One region of the Rahnella sp. BCC 1045 genome, then DNA from elsewhere that is predicted to be linked to it. Evidence: predicted binding sites of a transcription regulator. Region 1 holds the regulator's gene; the other holds the start of a gene.
The links. The regulator PurR, encoded in region 1, represses purine synthesis genes. The targets are predictions, from matches to a motif close to CANGCAAACGTTTGCNTG.
Positions count from the first base shown of each region.

Region 2: a site for PurR is predicted at 3,312-3,329, ahead of J1782_RS09935 (amino acid aminotransferase). Genes of this name have one in related genera too.

Region 1 is NZ_JAFMOZ010000135.1:89,273-94,908, forward strand. Features, by position in the region: gene punC (purine nucleoside transporter PunC) at 229-1,440, opposite strand; gene punR (DNA-binding transcriptional activator PunR) at 1,577-2,482, shown strand; gene purR (HTH-type transcriptional repressor PurR) at 2,519-3,544, opposite strand; gene J1782_RS26565 (YnhF family membrane protein) at 3,878-3,967, shown strand; gene J1782_RS17835 (C40 family peptidase) at 4,132-5,034, opposite strand; gene J1782_RS17840 (Grx4 family monothiol glutaredoxin) at 5,498-5,636, shown strand, end outside.
Region 2 is NZ_JAFMOZ010000120.1:60,463-66,098, reverse strand. Features, by position in the region: gene ldtD (L,D-transpeptidase) at 1-545, shown strand, start outside; gene J1782_RS09945 (YcbK family protein) at 724-1,275, shown strand; gene J1782_RS09940 (MBL fold metallo-hydrolase) at 1,327-1,974, shown strand; gene J1782_RS09935 (amino acid aminotransferase) at 2,058-3,248, opposite strand; gene ompC (porin OmpC) at 3,492-4,604, opposite strand; gene asnS (asparagine--tRNA ligase) at 4,905-5,636, opposite strand, start outside.

The DNA of each region.
Region 1 (5,636 bases):
ACGCCTGCACACAAAATGTGGGCAGGAAAATCATCCTTGAAAAACGAACCAGAATAAATAGTGTGACGCGAACCTCGCGCCGACGCTAACTATGTAATAAAAGTATTGTAAAAATGCTATTTTATTGGGTTCAGTTGAGTATAGGCTCGCTGGCTGGCATTCTCAATAGTTAATCACTACGAATGTAAATGTCCATTAAGTGATTGTTACTTAAAGTCATTATCACTATTAGTTTGCATTCCGTGCCTGCTGTTTCTGCACCGGTTCCTGTTCACCGGATTGCACTTCTTCCTGACGCAGTGACAGCCAGCGGCCTAAAACTACCAACAGTAGTGTAGACAGCATCGTGGTGACTGTCGCCATGAGTGGTTGCACAATAAATGCGGAAACCAGCAAACTCGCGAGGAAACATAGACCCAACTGCAGTGTATTTTGCAACGCCGCGGCCTTACCTGTATTAGCAGGAAATGGCATTAATGCATTTGCGACGACAATGGGATAAATCGCGCCATTCACCAAAGCCATCAGGCAGAACGGAATTAACAGACTCACCAGACTCGCATCAGTAAATATAGCCACGCCGAACAAACCCGCCACACTGACGCCATAACCTGCCAGCAGCCACGGCAGGATCTTATTCCCATCCGTTTTGCTGATCAGCACACGACACCCAAAACCGCCCAGAAGGAAAGCAATGGTCTGTGGAACATAGCTCAGGCCAATCACACCCGGCGAATACCCCATGTCGCTGAGAATAAACGGGGAACCGGTCAGCCACGCGAAAAAGCCGGCAGAGCAGGCGGCATAAATCATCACGTTACCGCTGTAAAACCGGGAAGCGAGAAGTTTCGCGAAACCGGTTTTATCAGCAGGAGCATGAACCTCTGGCGCATTTTCGCGCAGTGTGGACGTGGTGATAAGCAAGATAACGGCTACGGCGGTCAGCAGAACGAAAATCGCTTCCCAGTCAAAATGGTTGAGAACCCAGGCGCCCAGCAAAGGTGCCAGAGCAGGGGAAAGCGCAACCAGTGGCATGATGCTGGCAAAGGTTTTTTTAGCAACATCGGCAGAAAAGCGATCTACCACCAGCGCCTGCCAGGTGACGGCGGCGGCACAGACGCCGACAGCTTGCAGGAAACGCAGCGCCAGCAGGGCGCGGACATTCTCAACCCATAGCACGCCCAGACAACCGACGACAAAGAGCGCTAAGCCAATCAGCAATACCGGCTTGCGGCCAATCTTGTCGGACAATGGCCCCCACAACAGCTGACCGATGGCAAAGCCGCCAAGGAAAATACTCAGGCTGGCGCTGATCATGCCCGGGCTGGTCATCAGGCTGCTTTGCATCGCGCTGAAGGCCGGAAGGTACATATCGGTCGCTAAAAAGCCAAGCATGCTCAGCCCGGCAAGATAGAGCATAAATCCAAGTGAGGGTTTCATTATTGTCTCTTTAATTTATTTATTGCAGATGATTTGACGCGGAAATCGTATCGGATGCGGAGTTTAACGCTTTGATAACAGGCTTGTGAAACGCTAATATTTGCAATCTGCTATCAAAAATATTGAAGGCTAAACGATGTGGTCAGAATATGCTCTTGAAGTGGTCGATGCCGTCGCCCGAACAGGCAGTTTTAGCGCTGCCGCGCAGGACTTGCACCGGGTTCCTTCTGCCATCAGCTACACCGTTCGCCAGCTTGAACAATGGCTGGCCGTTCCGTTGTTTGAACGCAGACATCGCGACGTTATTCTGACTCCTGCCGGTAAAGTTTTTGTCGACGAAGCGCGGGTTCTGACAAAAAAAATGATAGCGACCCGCCGCCAGTGTCAGCAGGTCGCCAATGGCTGGCGCGGAGAATTACGGGTTGCCGTTGACCGTATCGTTAAACCTGCGCGGACACGGCGGCTGGTGCTGGATTTCTATCGCCATTTCCCTGATACCGAACTCATCATTCATTCGGAAGTCTTTAACGGTGTCTGGGACGCGCTGGTCGACGGGCGGGCGGATGTCGCCATCGGCGCGACGCGGGCGATCCCCGTCGGTGGACGGTTCAATTTCCGCGATATGGGTTTTATGGACTGGCATTGTGTGGTCAGCGCGCAACATCCGCTGGCCCAGACGCAGGGAATACTGAGTGACGATCAGTTACGGCCTTATCCGGCGCTTTGCCTGGAAGATACATCGCGTACATTGCCGAAACGCGATACCTGGACGCTGGATAACCAGCGGCGGCTGGTGGTTCCCGACTGGACGTGTGCATTGGAATGTCTGAACGAAGGTTTATGTGTTGGCATGATGCCGGTTCACCGCGTGACACCCTTGATTGAACAGCAAAAATTACAGGTACTGTCGCTGGAAAATACCTTTCCGGACAGCCCGTGCTGCCTGACGTGGGATCAGAGCAATCCGTCGCCTTCGCTGGCGTGGCTGCTGGAATACATGGGAGACACGGAAACGATGAACCGGGAATGGTTGCGCGACTGACAAAAAAACGCCTGTGGCACAGGCGTTTATTGAAAGTTAACGGCGGTAATCGCGGTACGGGCCGTCGGCCACGGAACGGCGCTCAACCAGTTTGGGATGCACTTCAATGGTCTGCGACTCTTCGCGTTTGCTGATAATTCTGTCCAGCAGCATGGTAAAGGCCATTTCGCCCAGACGTTCTTTTGGCTGATGAACTGTCGTCAGTGCCGGTGAGAAATAGCGCGCGTTACGCACGTTATCATAGCCAATCACGGAAATATCCTGCGGTACGCGCAGGCCCAGTTCATCGGCGGCACAGATTGCCCCCATCGCCATCACGTCACCGCCACAGAATACAGCCGTCGGGCGGTTTTTCTGCATCAGAATTTTGTGCATGGCCTGATAGCCCGATTCCGGCTCAAAGTCGCCCTGAACGACCCATTCTTCACGAAGAGGAATATTGGCTTCCGTCAGTGCTTTCACAAAGCCCTGGAAACGGCCGCCGCCGGTGTTTCGCGCCAGTTGCCCAGGGATCACGCCGATATCGCGATGACCGCGTTCAATCAGATAACGTCCGGCCATATAGCCGCCTTCAAACGCGTTATCGATAATGCTGTCGGTGAAATTCTTACGCGCTTCGCCCCAGTCCATCACAACCATCGGGATAGAGCGGTATTCTTCAAGCATATTCAGCAATTCGTCCGGATACTCCGCGCACATCACAAGTAAACCGTCGACGCGTTTTTGCGCCAGCATTTGCAGGTAGGCCTGTTGCTTCTCCAGATTATTGTGTGAGTTACACAAAATCAGCGTATAGCCTTTTGAGAAACAGCTGTTCTCCACGGCCTCAATCACTTCGGCGAAGTAGGGCGCTTCACTGGACGTTGCCAGCAGACCGATTGTTTTGGTGTTATTGACCTTCAGGCTACGTGCCACAGCGCTGGGAGAATAGTGCAACTCTTTGATTGCAAGGAGAACCGCGGCTCGGGTTTCTTCGGCGACGAAACGGGTTTTATTGATGACGTGCGACACGGTTGTGGTGGAAACGCCAGCGCGCTTTGCGACATCTTTAATCGTTGCCATGTAAAAAATGACTCCTGTGCTCACGTGTTTCAGCACGTTAGCATTATGTTAATCGTTTGCTTGCGTGGATTTAACTGCTGACTTCGAAAAGGGCAGTGAAATCGTTGGGTGGATTCTTCAGAGTGAGGCGTGAAATGCTCTCGGGTGAAATCGACCGGCACACAGGCGTGGTAACCGACAATTTTCACTTATAATGCAGGAAAGTGGAAGTAAAATTGTCATGAACCTGGTGTCATTCAGCACAAGATTTTCAATGCGAATTATGAGAAAATGCGTTGGCACACATTCAGTGTGGCTATACGAACGCCACAATTTGATCCGTAAGGGGGTTTAATGGACAGCAACCTGAAATTTTCTTTGATCACTACGGTCTGCGCTTTGCTCGTGATTATTGCTTTCAGTTTCACCGCAGTGATGAACTGATTTGCGCGAAAGCCGCAATAAAAAGGGCGATTACCTATAACAGGAATCGCCCTTTTCAATTTTACGCAGTCACCCATTCCGCCGATACTCTTCCCTGCAGAAACTCTTCGTTAAATGCTATTCAATGGCTGATTAGCGAAACTTCAGACTTAACGAATTGTTTATTATCGGATCGTCTTAGGGGTCATTACCCGTCGTGCGCCTACATAATGATCTTGCCAGTAATCGTCACCCAGTGAGGTGATCTTAATGTCTTCGCCGGTGCGCGGTGACTGGATAAACTTCCCGTTTCCTACGTAAACACCGACATGGTCTGCGGCGCCGCGGTTATTAATCCGGAAGAAAACCAGATCGCCGGATTCTAATTCACCCCGTTTGACCGGGGCCGCATCGCGCAAGTGGTACATTTCATTCGCTGTGCGGGGCATTTTAATACGGATCAAATCTTTGTATGCGTAGTAAACCAGTCCGCTGCAATCGAAACCTGTATTCGGTGACGTTCCGCCCCAGCGGTAAGGTTTGCCGACCTGGTGCATCAGCTTGGTCATCGCGGTTTGTTGTGCGTGCTGATAACGTTTCTTGTGTGTTGCGCTGAGCGTTATCGGTTTACTGTCTTCTTCACGTAACTTTTTGCCTTTGCGGTGGCGGCCATACGCTTCTTTTTTACTGGCCTTTTCACTGCTGTTTTTAGCGAGAGAGCGGTTTTTCGTTTCCTTCCCTGCTTTCGCCTCGGCCCGGGTTGTCTTGAGTGTTTTTTCTTTTTTACTCTCGGCCCGCGTCGTTTTTACTGTTTTTTCAGAAGACGTCTTTCGCTTAACCAGTTCGGTGCTTTTGACTTTCTTCTTCGAATTTTTTTCCTGAGTTTTAGGTTCTGAAACCGGCGCGACTTTGGTTTTCTTGCTGGTTTTCGCGGCTGCCGTTTTTCGCTTTCGGCGTTCTTCCGGCGTGACCTGGTTAACATGACTCTTTCGCTGGTCGGCCGCGACACGAGTCTGTGGCGACGCATGAGCCATATTCAGAAACAGCTGGGTAAAGAGCAGCACAAAAAGCGTGAACAGTAAGCGCATAGCTTCGTTACCATGAGTGGTAGGGTTAAACATCAGGGATGTCAGAGTATTGCCTAAAAGAACGAGACAAAAAAGCACGAATTGCCTCGATTCTAGATCATATTGTGAGAAAAAGTTAATAGCTTTTTTTATGTCGAAATAACCGCCATTTTTAGTCAAAAAAATAACCACTTTTCATCATGTTATTATTTAAGTTAAAGAATGGGATTTTGCAAATCTGACATTATCGTGGAACGGCAAAAATGTTATTCTCGATGAATCTTTAAATATGTGAACCTGAACGCAAGCGCAGAAGATTGTTTAGCGAAATGCCAGTATTGAGAAAGACCCCACAAAAATTGGCGTTTTTATCTGGTGGCAGCCATCGTTACAATAGAAAGCATTGTGATTGCACACCGTCTCTGTGTGCTGCGCGTGAAGAGTAATGACCGTGACAGCCTGTACCGGCTTGAGGAAGCAAGAAATGACCACTCCAACGATTGAAAAAATTCAGAAGCAAGTTTCTGAAAACCCGATTCTGCTGTACATGAAAGGTTCTCCAAAACTGCCAAGCTGCGGTTTTTCAGCACAGGCTGTTCAGGCGCTGTCTGCGTGTGGCGAGC
Region 2 (5,636 bases), on a different contig from region 1:
TTGTGCCTAAGGCCATGAACAACCCATCGTACTTCCAGCAGCACGGTTATCAGGTGTTGTCCGGCTGGAGCAATGATGCGGAAGTGATTGATCCGTCGATGATTGACTGGGCGATGGTTTCGCCAAGTCATTTCCCGTATCGCATCCGTCAGGCACCAGGCGCGAGCAATTCCCTTGGCCGGTATAAATTCAATATGCCGAGTTCAGATGCTATTTATCTGCATGATACGCCTAACCACAACCTGTTCAGCAAAGACATTCGTGCGCTGAGTTCAGGGTGCGTGCGTGTAAACAAAGCGTCGGAACTGGCCAATATGTTGTTGCAAGATGCGGGCTGGAACGATACCCGAATTTCTTCGGCGCTTCAGGGCGGTAATACGACGTATGTAGCGATCCGTCATCACATACCGGTAAAACTGTTCTATCTGACGGCCTGGGTGGCTGACGACGGTAAGCCGCAATTCCGTACAGATATTTACAATTACGATGCGACTGTGAGATCAGGTGCACAAATTTTGCCTCAGGCGGAAATATTGCTCCAATAAATGCAGTAAAACTAATCTGATAAGGGTCTGAATACTTGGCCTGACAACGAGCGTGAGCCACTGGCACGCTCGTTTTGCTTTGCAGGGTCCCTTGACTCGCAGAAATTTGGCGGTTAAGGTTCAAAACGGTTCCGAATGGGGCTTATTTTTGACTCTCTTACCGGATAGTAAACTGTTCATGAATGAAATCGACAAACATCGCCGTAAATGGCTGGCATTAGGCAGTGCCGCTATGGGGATTGCATTGCTTCCGGGTCGTGCATTCGCCACTCTTTCCACACCTCGTCCGCGTATTTTAGTGGTTAACAATCTGAATACCGGCGAAACCCTCAAAACTGAGTTTTTCGATGGAAAGCGTTATAACAAGGATGAGTTGGCCCGGTTGAATCATCTGTTCAGGGACTATCGTGCGGAAAAAATAAAAAGCATCGATCCCGCGCTTTTCGATCACCTCTATCGTTTGCAGGTTATGCTCGGCGGAACGAATAAACCGGTTCAGTTAATTTCCGGCTACCGTTCTCTGGCGACCAATAACAGTATGCGTGAACCGGGAAGCGGCGTAGCAAAACACAGTTACCACACGCTCGGGCAGGCCATGGATTTCCATATTCAGGGCATCGAACTGAGCAATATCCGCAAAGCAGCATTAAAAATGCGGATGGGTGGTGTAGGATATTATCCACGAAGTAACTTTGTGCACATTGATACCGGACCAGCACGAACCTGGTAGTGTGCGTAATTAATGGCCTGCCCAAACGGACAGGCCATTTTGTGGAGCCCTATGAAATTCCATCTTATTACTGTCACGGCGTTCAGCCAGAATTGCTCACTGATTTGGTGTACAAAAACGAATCAGGCCGCGCTTGTCGATCCGGGCGGAGAAGCAGCAAAAATTATCCGCGAAGTATCCGATAAAGGTGTGCTGGTTACGAAAATTTTGCTGACACACGGCCATCTTGACCACGTCGGTGCCGCAGCTGAACTGGCTGCCCATTATCAGGTGCCGATCATCGGGCCACAAAAGGAAGATCAGTTCCTGCTCGATGCGTTGCCAACGCAAAGCCAGATGTTCGGCCTTGATCATTGTGACCCGCTGACGCCAGATACCTGGCTGGAAGAAGGGGATACCGTGAGCGTGGGCGAGGAAATACTCTCTGTGCTCCATTGCCCGGGACATACGCCGGGACACATTGTTTTTATCAATGATAAAACGCGCCTGGCAGTTTCAGGTGATGTGATTTTTAAAGGCGGAGTAGGGCGCAGTGACTTCCCGCGTGGAGATCATCAGGCGCTGATTCACTCAATTAAAACAAAATTATTGCCGTTGGGTGATGATATTGTCTTTATTCCGGGTCATGGACCAATGTCCGATTTTGGCTATGAACGTAAAACCAACCCCTTCCTGCAGGATGAAATGCCGGTCTGGTAAACGTTTTTGGCCAACAGAATACCAATACAAAAGCCCGTCAGTTTCCAGACGGGCTTTTTAATGGAATTCAGAACGCCGAATCCTTACAGCACGGCGACAATGGCTTCACACAACGGTGCCATGTTTTCGAGCGTAATACCGGCTACGTTGATACGGCCAGAGTTCACTGCGTAAACGCCGAATTCATCACGCAGACGCAGCACCTGATCTTTGGTCAGGCCGCTGAATGAGAACATCCCGTTCTGATTGATAATGAAGCTGAAATCCTGCTGCGCGCCTTTTTCCTGCAACGTGCTGACAAACAGCTGACGCATGCGGTGAATACGCTGACGCATATCGCTCAGTTCCTGCTCCCACAGCGTGCGGAGTGCCTCGTTACCCAGAATAGTGGCAACAACAGCGGCGCCGTGAGCGGGTGGGTTAGAGTAGTTTGCACGGATCACGGATTTCACCTGGCTGAATGCGCGGTCTGCGGTTTCAGCATCAGCCGCCACCAGCGTACAGGCACCCACGCGTTCATTGTATAGCCCGAAGTTTTTCGAGTAAGAGCTCGCAACCAGCAATTCTTTATGATTAGCCACAAACAGGCGCAGCCCGGCAGCGTCTTCTTCCAGACCTTTGGCAAAGCCCTGATAAGCGAAATCAAACAGCGGCAACCAGCCATTGGCGACAGACAATTCTGCCAGTTGGGCCCACTGTTCAGCCGTCGGATCAATGCCCGTCGGGTTGTGGCAGCAACCATGGAATAACACCACGTCGCCAGCTTGTGCGTTGCTCAGGCTTTTCAGCATGCCGTCAAAGTCGAGGCTGTGATTCGCGGCGTCGTAATAATTGTATTCTGCTACTTCCAGACCTGAAGCAGAGAAAACGCCTTTATGGTTTGGCCAGCTTGGATTGCTGACCCACACGCGTCTGGCGCTGGTCTGGGTGGCGATAAAATCGGCTGCAATACGTAATGCGCCGGTTCCGCCCGGAGTTTGTGCGGTACGGGCACGTTTGTCGGCAATCACAGCGTTGTTTTTGCCAAACAGCAATTCCTGCGTACAGCGTGCAAAATCAGGTAACCCGTCAATGCTCAGATAGGTTTTTGTCGTTTCATTTTCCAACAGGAATTGTTCAGCTTTCTTCACACTGGCCAGAACCGGTGTTTTACCGGTTTCATCTTTATAAACACCAATCCCCAGATTGATTTTATTTGAGCGGTCGTCCGCGCGGAAAAGATCGGAAAGACCCAGAATCGGGTCGGCAGGTGCTGCAGTGATTTTTTCAAACATGTTGGAAACTTCCATAGCCTGATATTGCGAAAGAGGGCATCAGGGTAACGCCGGAGACCTTATTTGCCAACCGTTTGCGGCAAAAAGAAAGCAGAGTTGTGAGAACGCGTATGAGATTAAAATAATTTATGAGATAGGGTGGCAAAGCTCATTTCAGGCAAATGCTAAAAAAGCAAAAGGCAGAGCCGAAGCCCTGCCTTGATATCCACTTTGATGCGCCCGTAAGCGCATCGTTAAGCGATATTAGAACTGATATTGCAGACCAACACCAACGATGTCGTCTGTGCTGCGACCGGCTGCTTTGGTGTAGCTGTTGTCATCCAGCAGGTTGATTTTGTAGTCAACGTAGGTAGACATGTTTTTGTTGAAGTAGTAGTAAGTACCAACTTCTACGTATTTAACCAGGTCAGCATCGCCGCCAGCGTAGGTAGAACCGTTGTTGGTGAAACCATTCAGGTTCTTACCTTTAGACTGCAGGTATGCGATAGACGGGCGCAGACCGAAATCGAACTGGTATTGAGCTACAACTTCGAAGTTCTGAGTTTTGTTAGCAATCGCGTCTGGGTTACCGTAATCGGTGGTGTTGCGTGATTCACCGTAGAAGGTTGCCAGGTACAGGTTGTTAGCATCGTATTTAGCGCCGAATGCGTATGCGTCAGCTTTGTCACCAGTACCGTCTTCTTTCTGCAGAGTAGTACGGTTAGAAGAGAAGTAAGCACCAGTGATGCTAACACCAGAGTTGCCGATTGCGTAAGCTGCAGAAGTACCCCAGCCGTCGCCATTGGAATCAACTGCACCACGGCTGTCACGACCTTCGTCGTTTTTACCCTGGTACTGTACAGCGAAGCTCAGGCCATCAACCAGACCGAAGAAGTTGCTGTTACGGTAAGTAGCCAGACCATTTGCACGACCAACCATGAAGTTGTCGTTGTTCTGGTACATGGTGTCATCGCCATAGATTGGCAATTGGTCGGTGTAGGACATTACGTCGTAGATCACGCCGTAGTTACGACCGTAGTCGAATGAACCAGCATCACCGAATTTCAGACCTGCGAAGCCCAGACGAGTTTTGTTGCCTTCGTCACCAGCGCTTTCTGCGTGGTTAGCCTGAACGTTGTATTCCCACTGGCCGTAACCGGTCAGTTGGTCAGTAATTTGAGTTTCGCCTTTAAAGCCGAAACGAACATAAGTCTGGTCGCCGTCATCGCCAGCGTTGTCAGAGAAGGTGTGACGTGCATCAACTTTACCGTACAGGTCCAGTTTGTTGCCGTCTTTGTTATAGATCTCTGCTGCATTAGCTGCACCAGCAACTAACAGAGCCGGGATTACCACTGCAAGAATGTTGCGCTTCATCATTATTATTACCCTCATTGGTTTTATTCGGACACCTGCCACTGCCGTGAATAATTCTTTACGGAACTATTCATGAAAGTTTGGTGTCTCCTGTGTCTGAACGCACTATTCCATCCGAGGTTCGCTTAATCCATAGCGAAAATGCTACTAAATTACTAAATATGTTTCAGTTAGAAAAAATGTATTTCAAAATGTGTATTTTACGGAACTTTGTGACACGGATCTATCTTTAAAAATGACAAAGGCCAGCTAAGCTGACCTCTGAATTGTGGCAATTTTGTAAAATTAAAATACGTTACTTAATTAGAAGGTTGCATTACGTGGTGTGCGAGGGAACGGGATCACATCACGCACGTTTTGGACGCCGGTCACATAAGCAACTAAACGCTCAAAACCTAACCCGAAGCCAGAGTGTGGCACGGTGCCGTAACGACGAAGATCGCGATACCACCAATAATCTTCCTGTTTCAGACCCATCTCAGCCATACGGGCGTCCAGAACATCCAGACGTTCCTCACGCTGTGAACCCCCGATAATCTCACCAATGCCCGGTGCCAGAACATCCATCGCGGCAACTGTCTTGCCGTCGTCGTTCAGGCGCATATAGAAAGATTTGATATCTTTAGGATAATTTTTCACAACGACCGGCGCTTTAAAATGCTGCTCAGCAAGATAGCGTTCGTGTTCGGATGAAAGATCCACACCCCATGAAACCGGGTTTTCGAATTTCTGACCGCAATTCATTAGGATTTCTACTGCATCGGTGTAATCCACCTGCGCGAAATCGGAGGTTACAAAACGCTCCAGGCGTGCAACAGCATCTTTGTCTACGCGTTCTGCGAAAAAGGCCATATCGTCTGAACGTTCGTTCAGAACGGCCTGGAAAACATACTTCAGCATGTTTTCAGCCAGTGACGCGATATCGTTCAGCGTTGCAAAAGCAATTTCAGGTTCAACCATCCAGAACTCAGCCAGGTGGCGGCTGGTGTTGGAGTTTTCTGCACGGAATGTCGGGCCGAAGGTGTAAACCTTGGA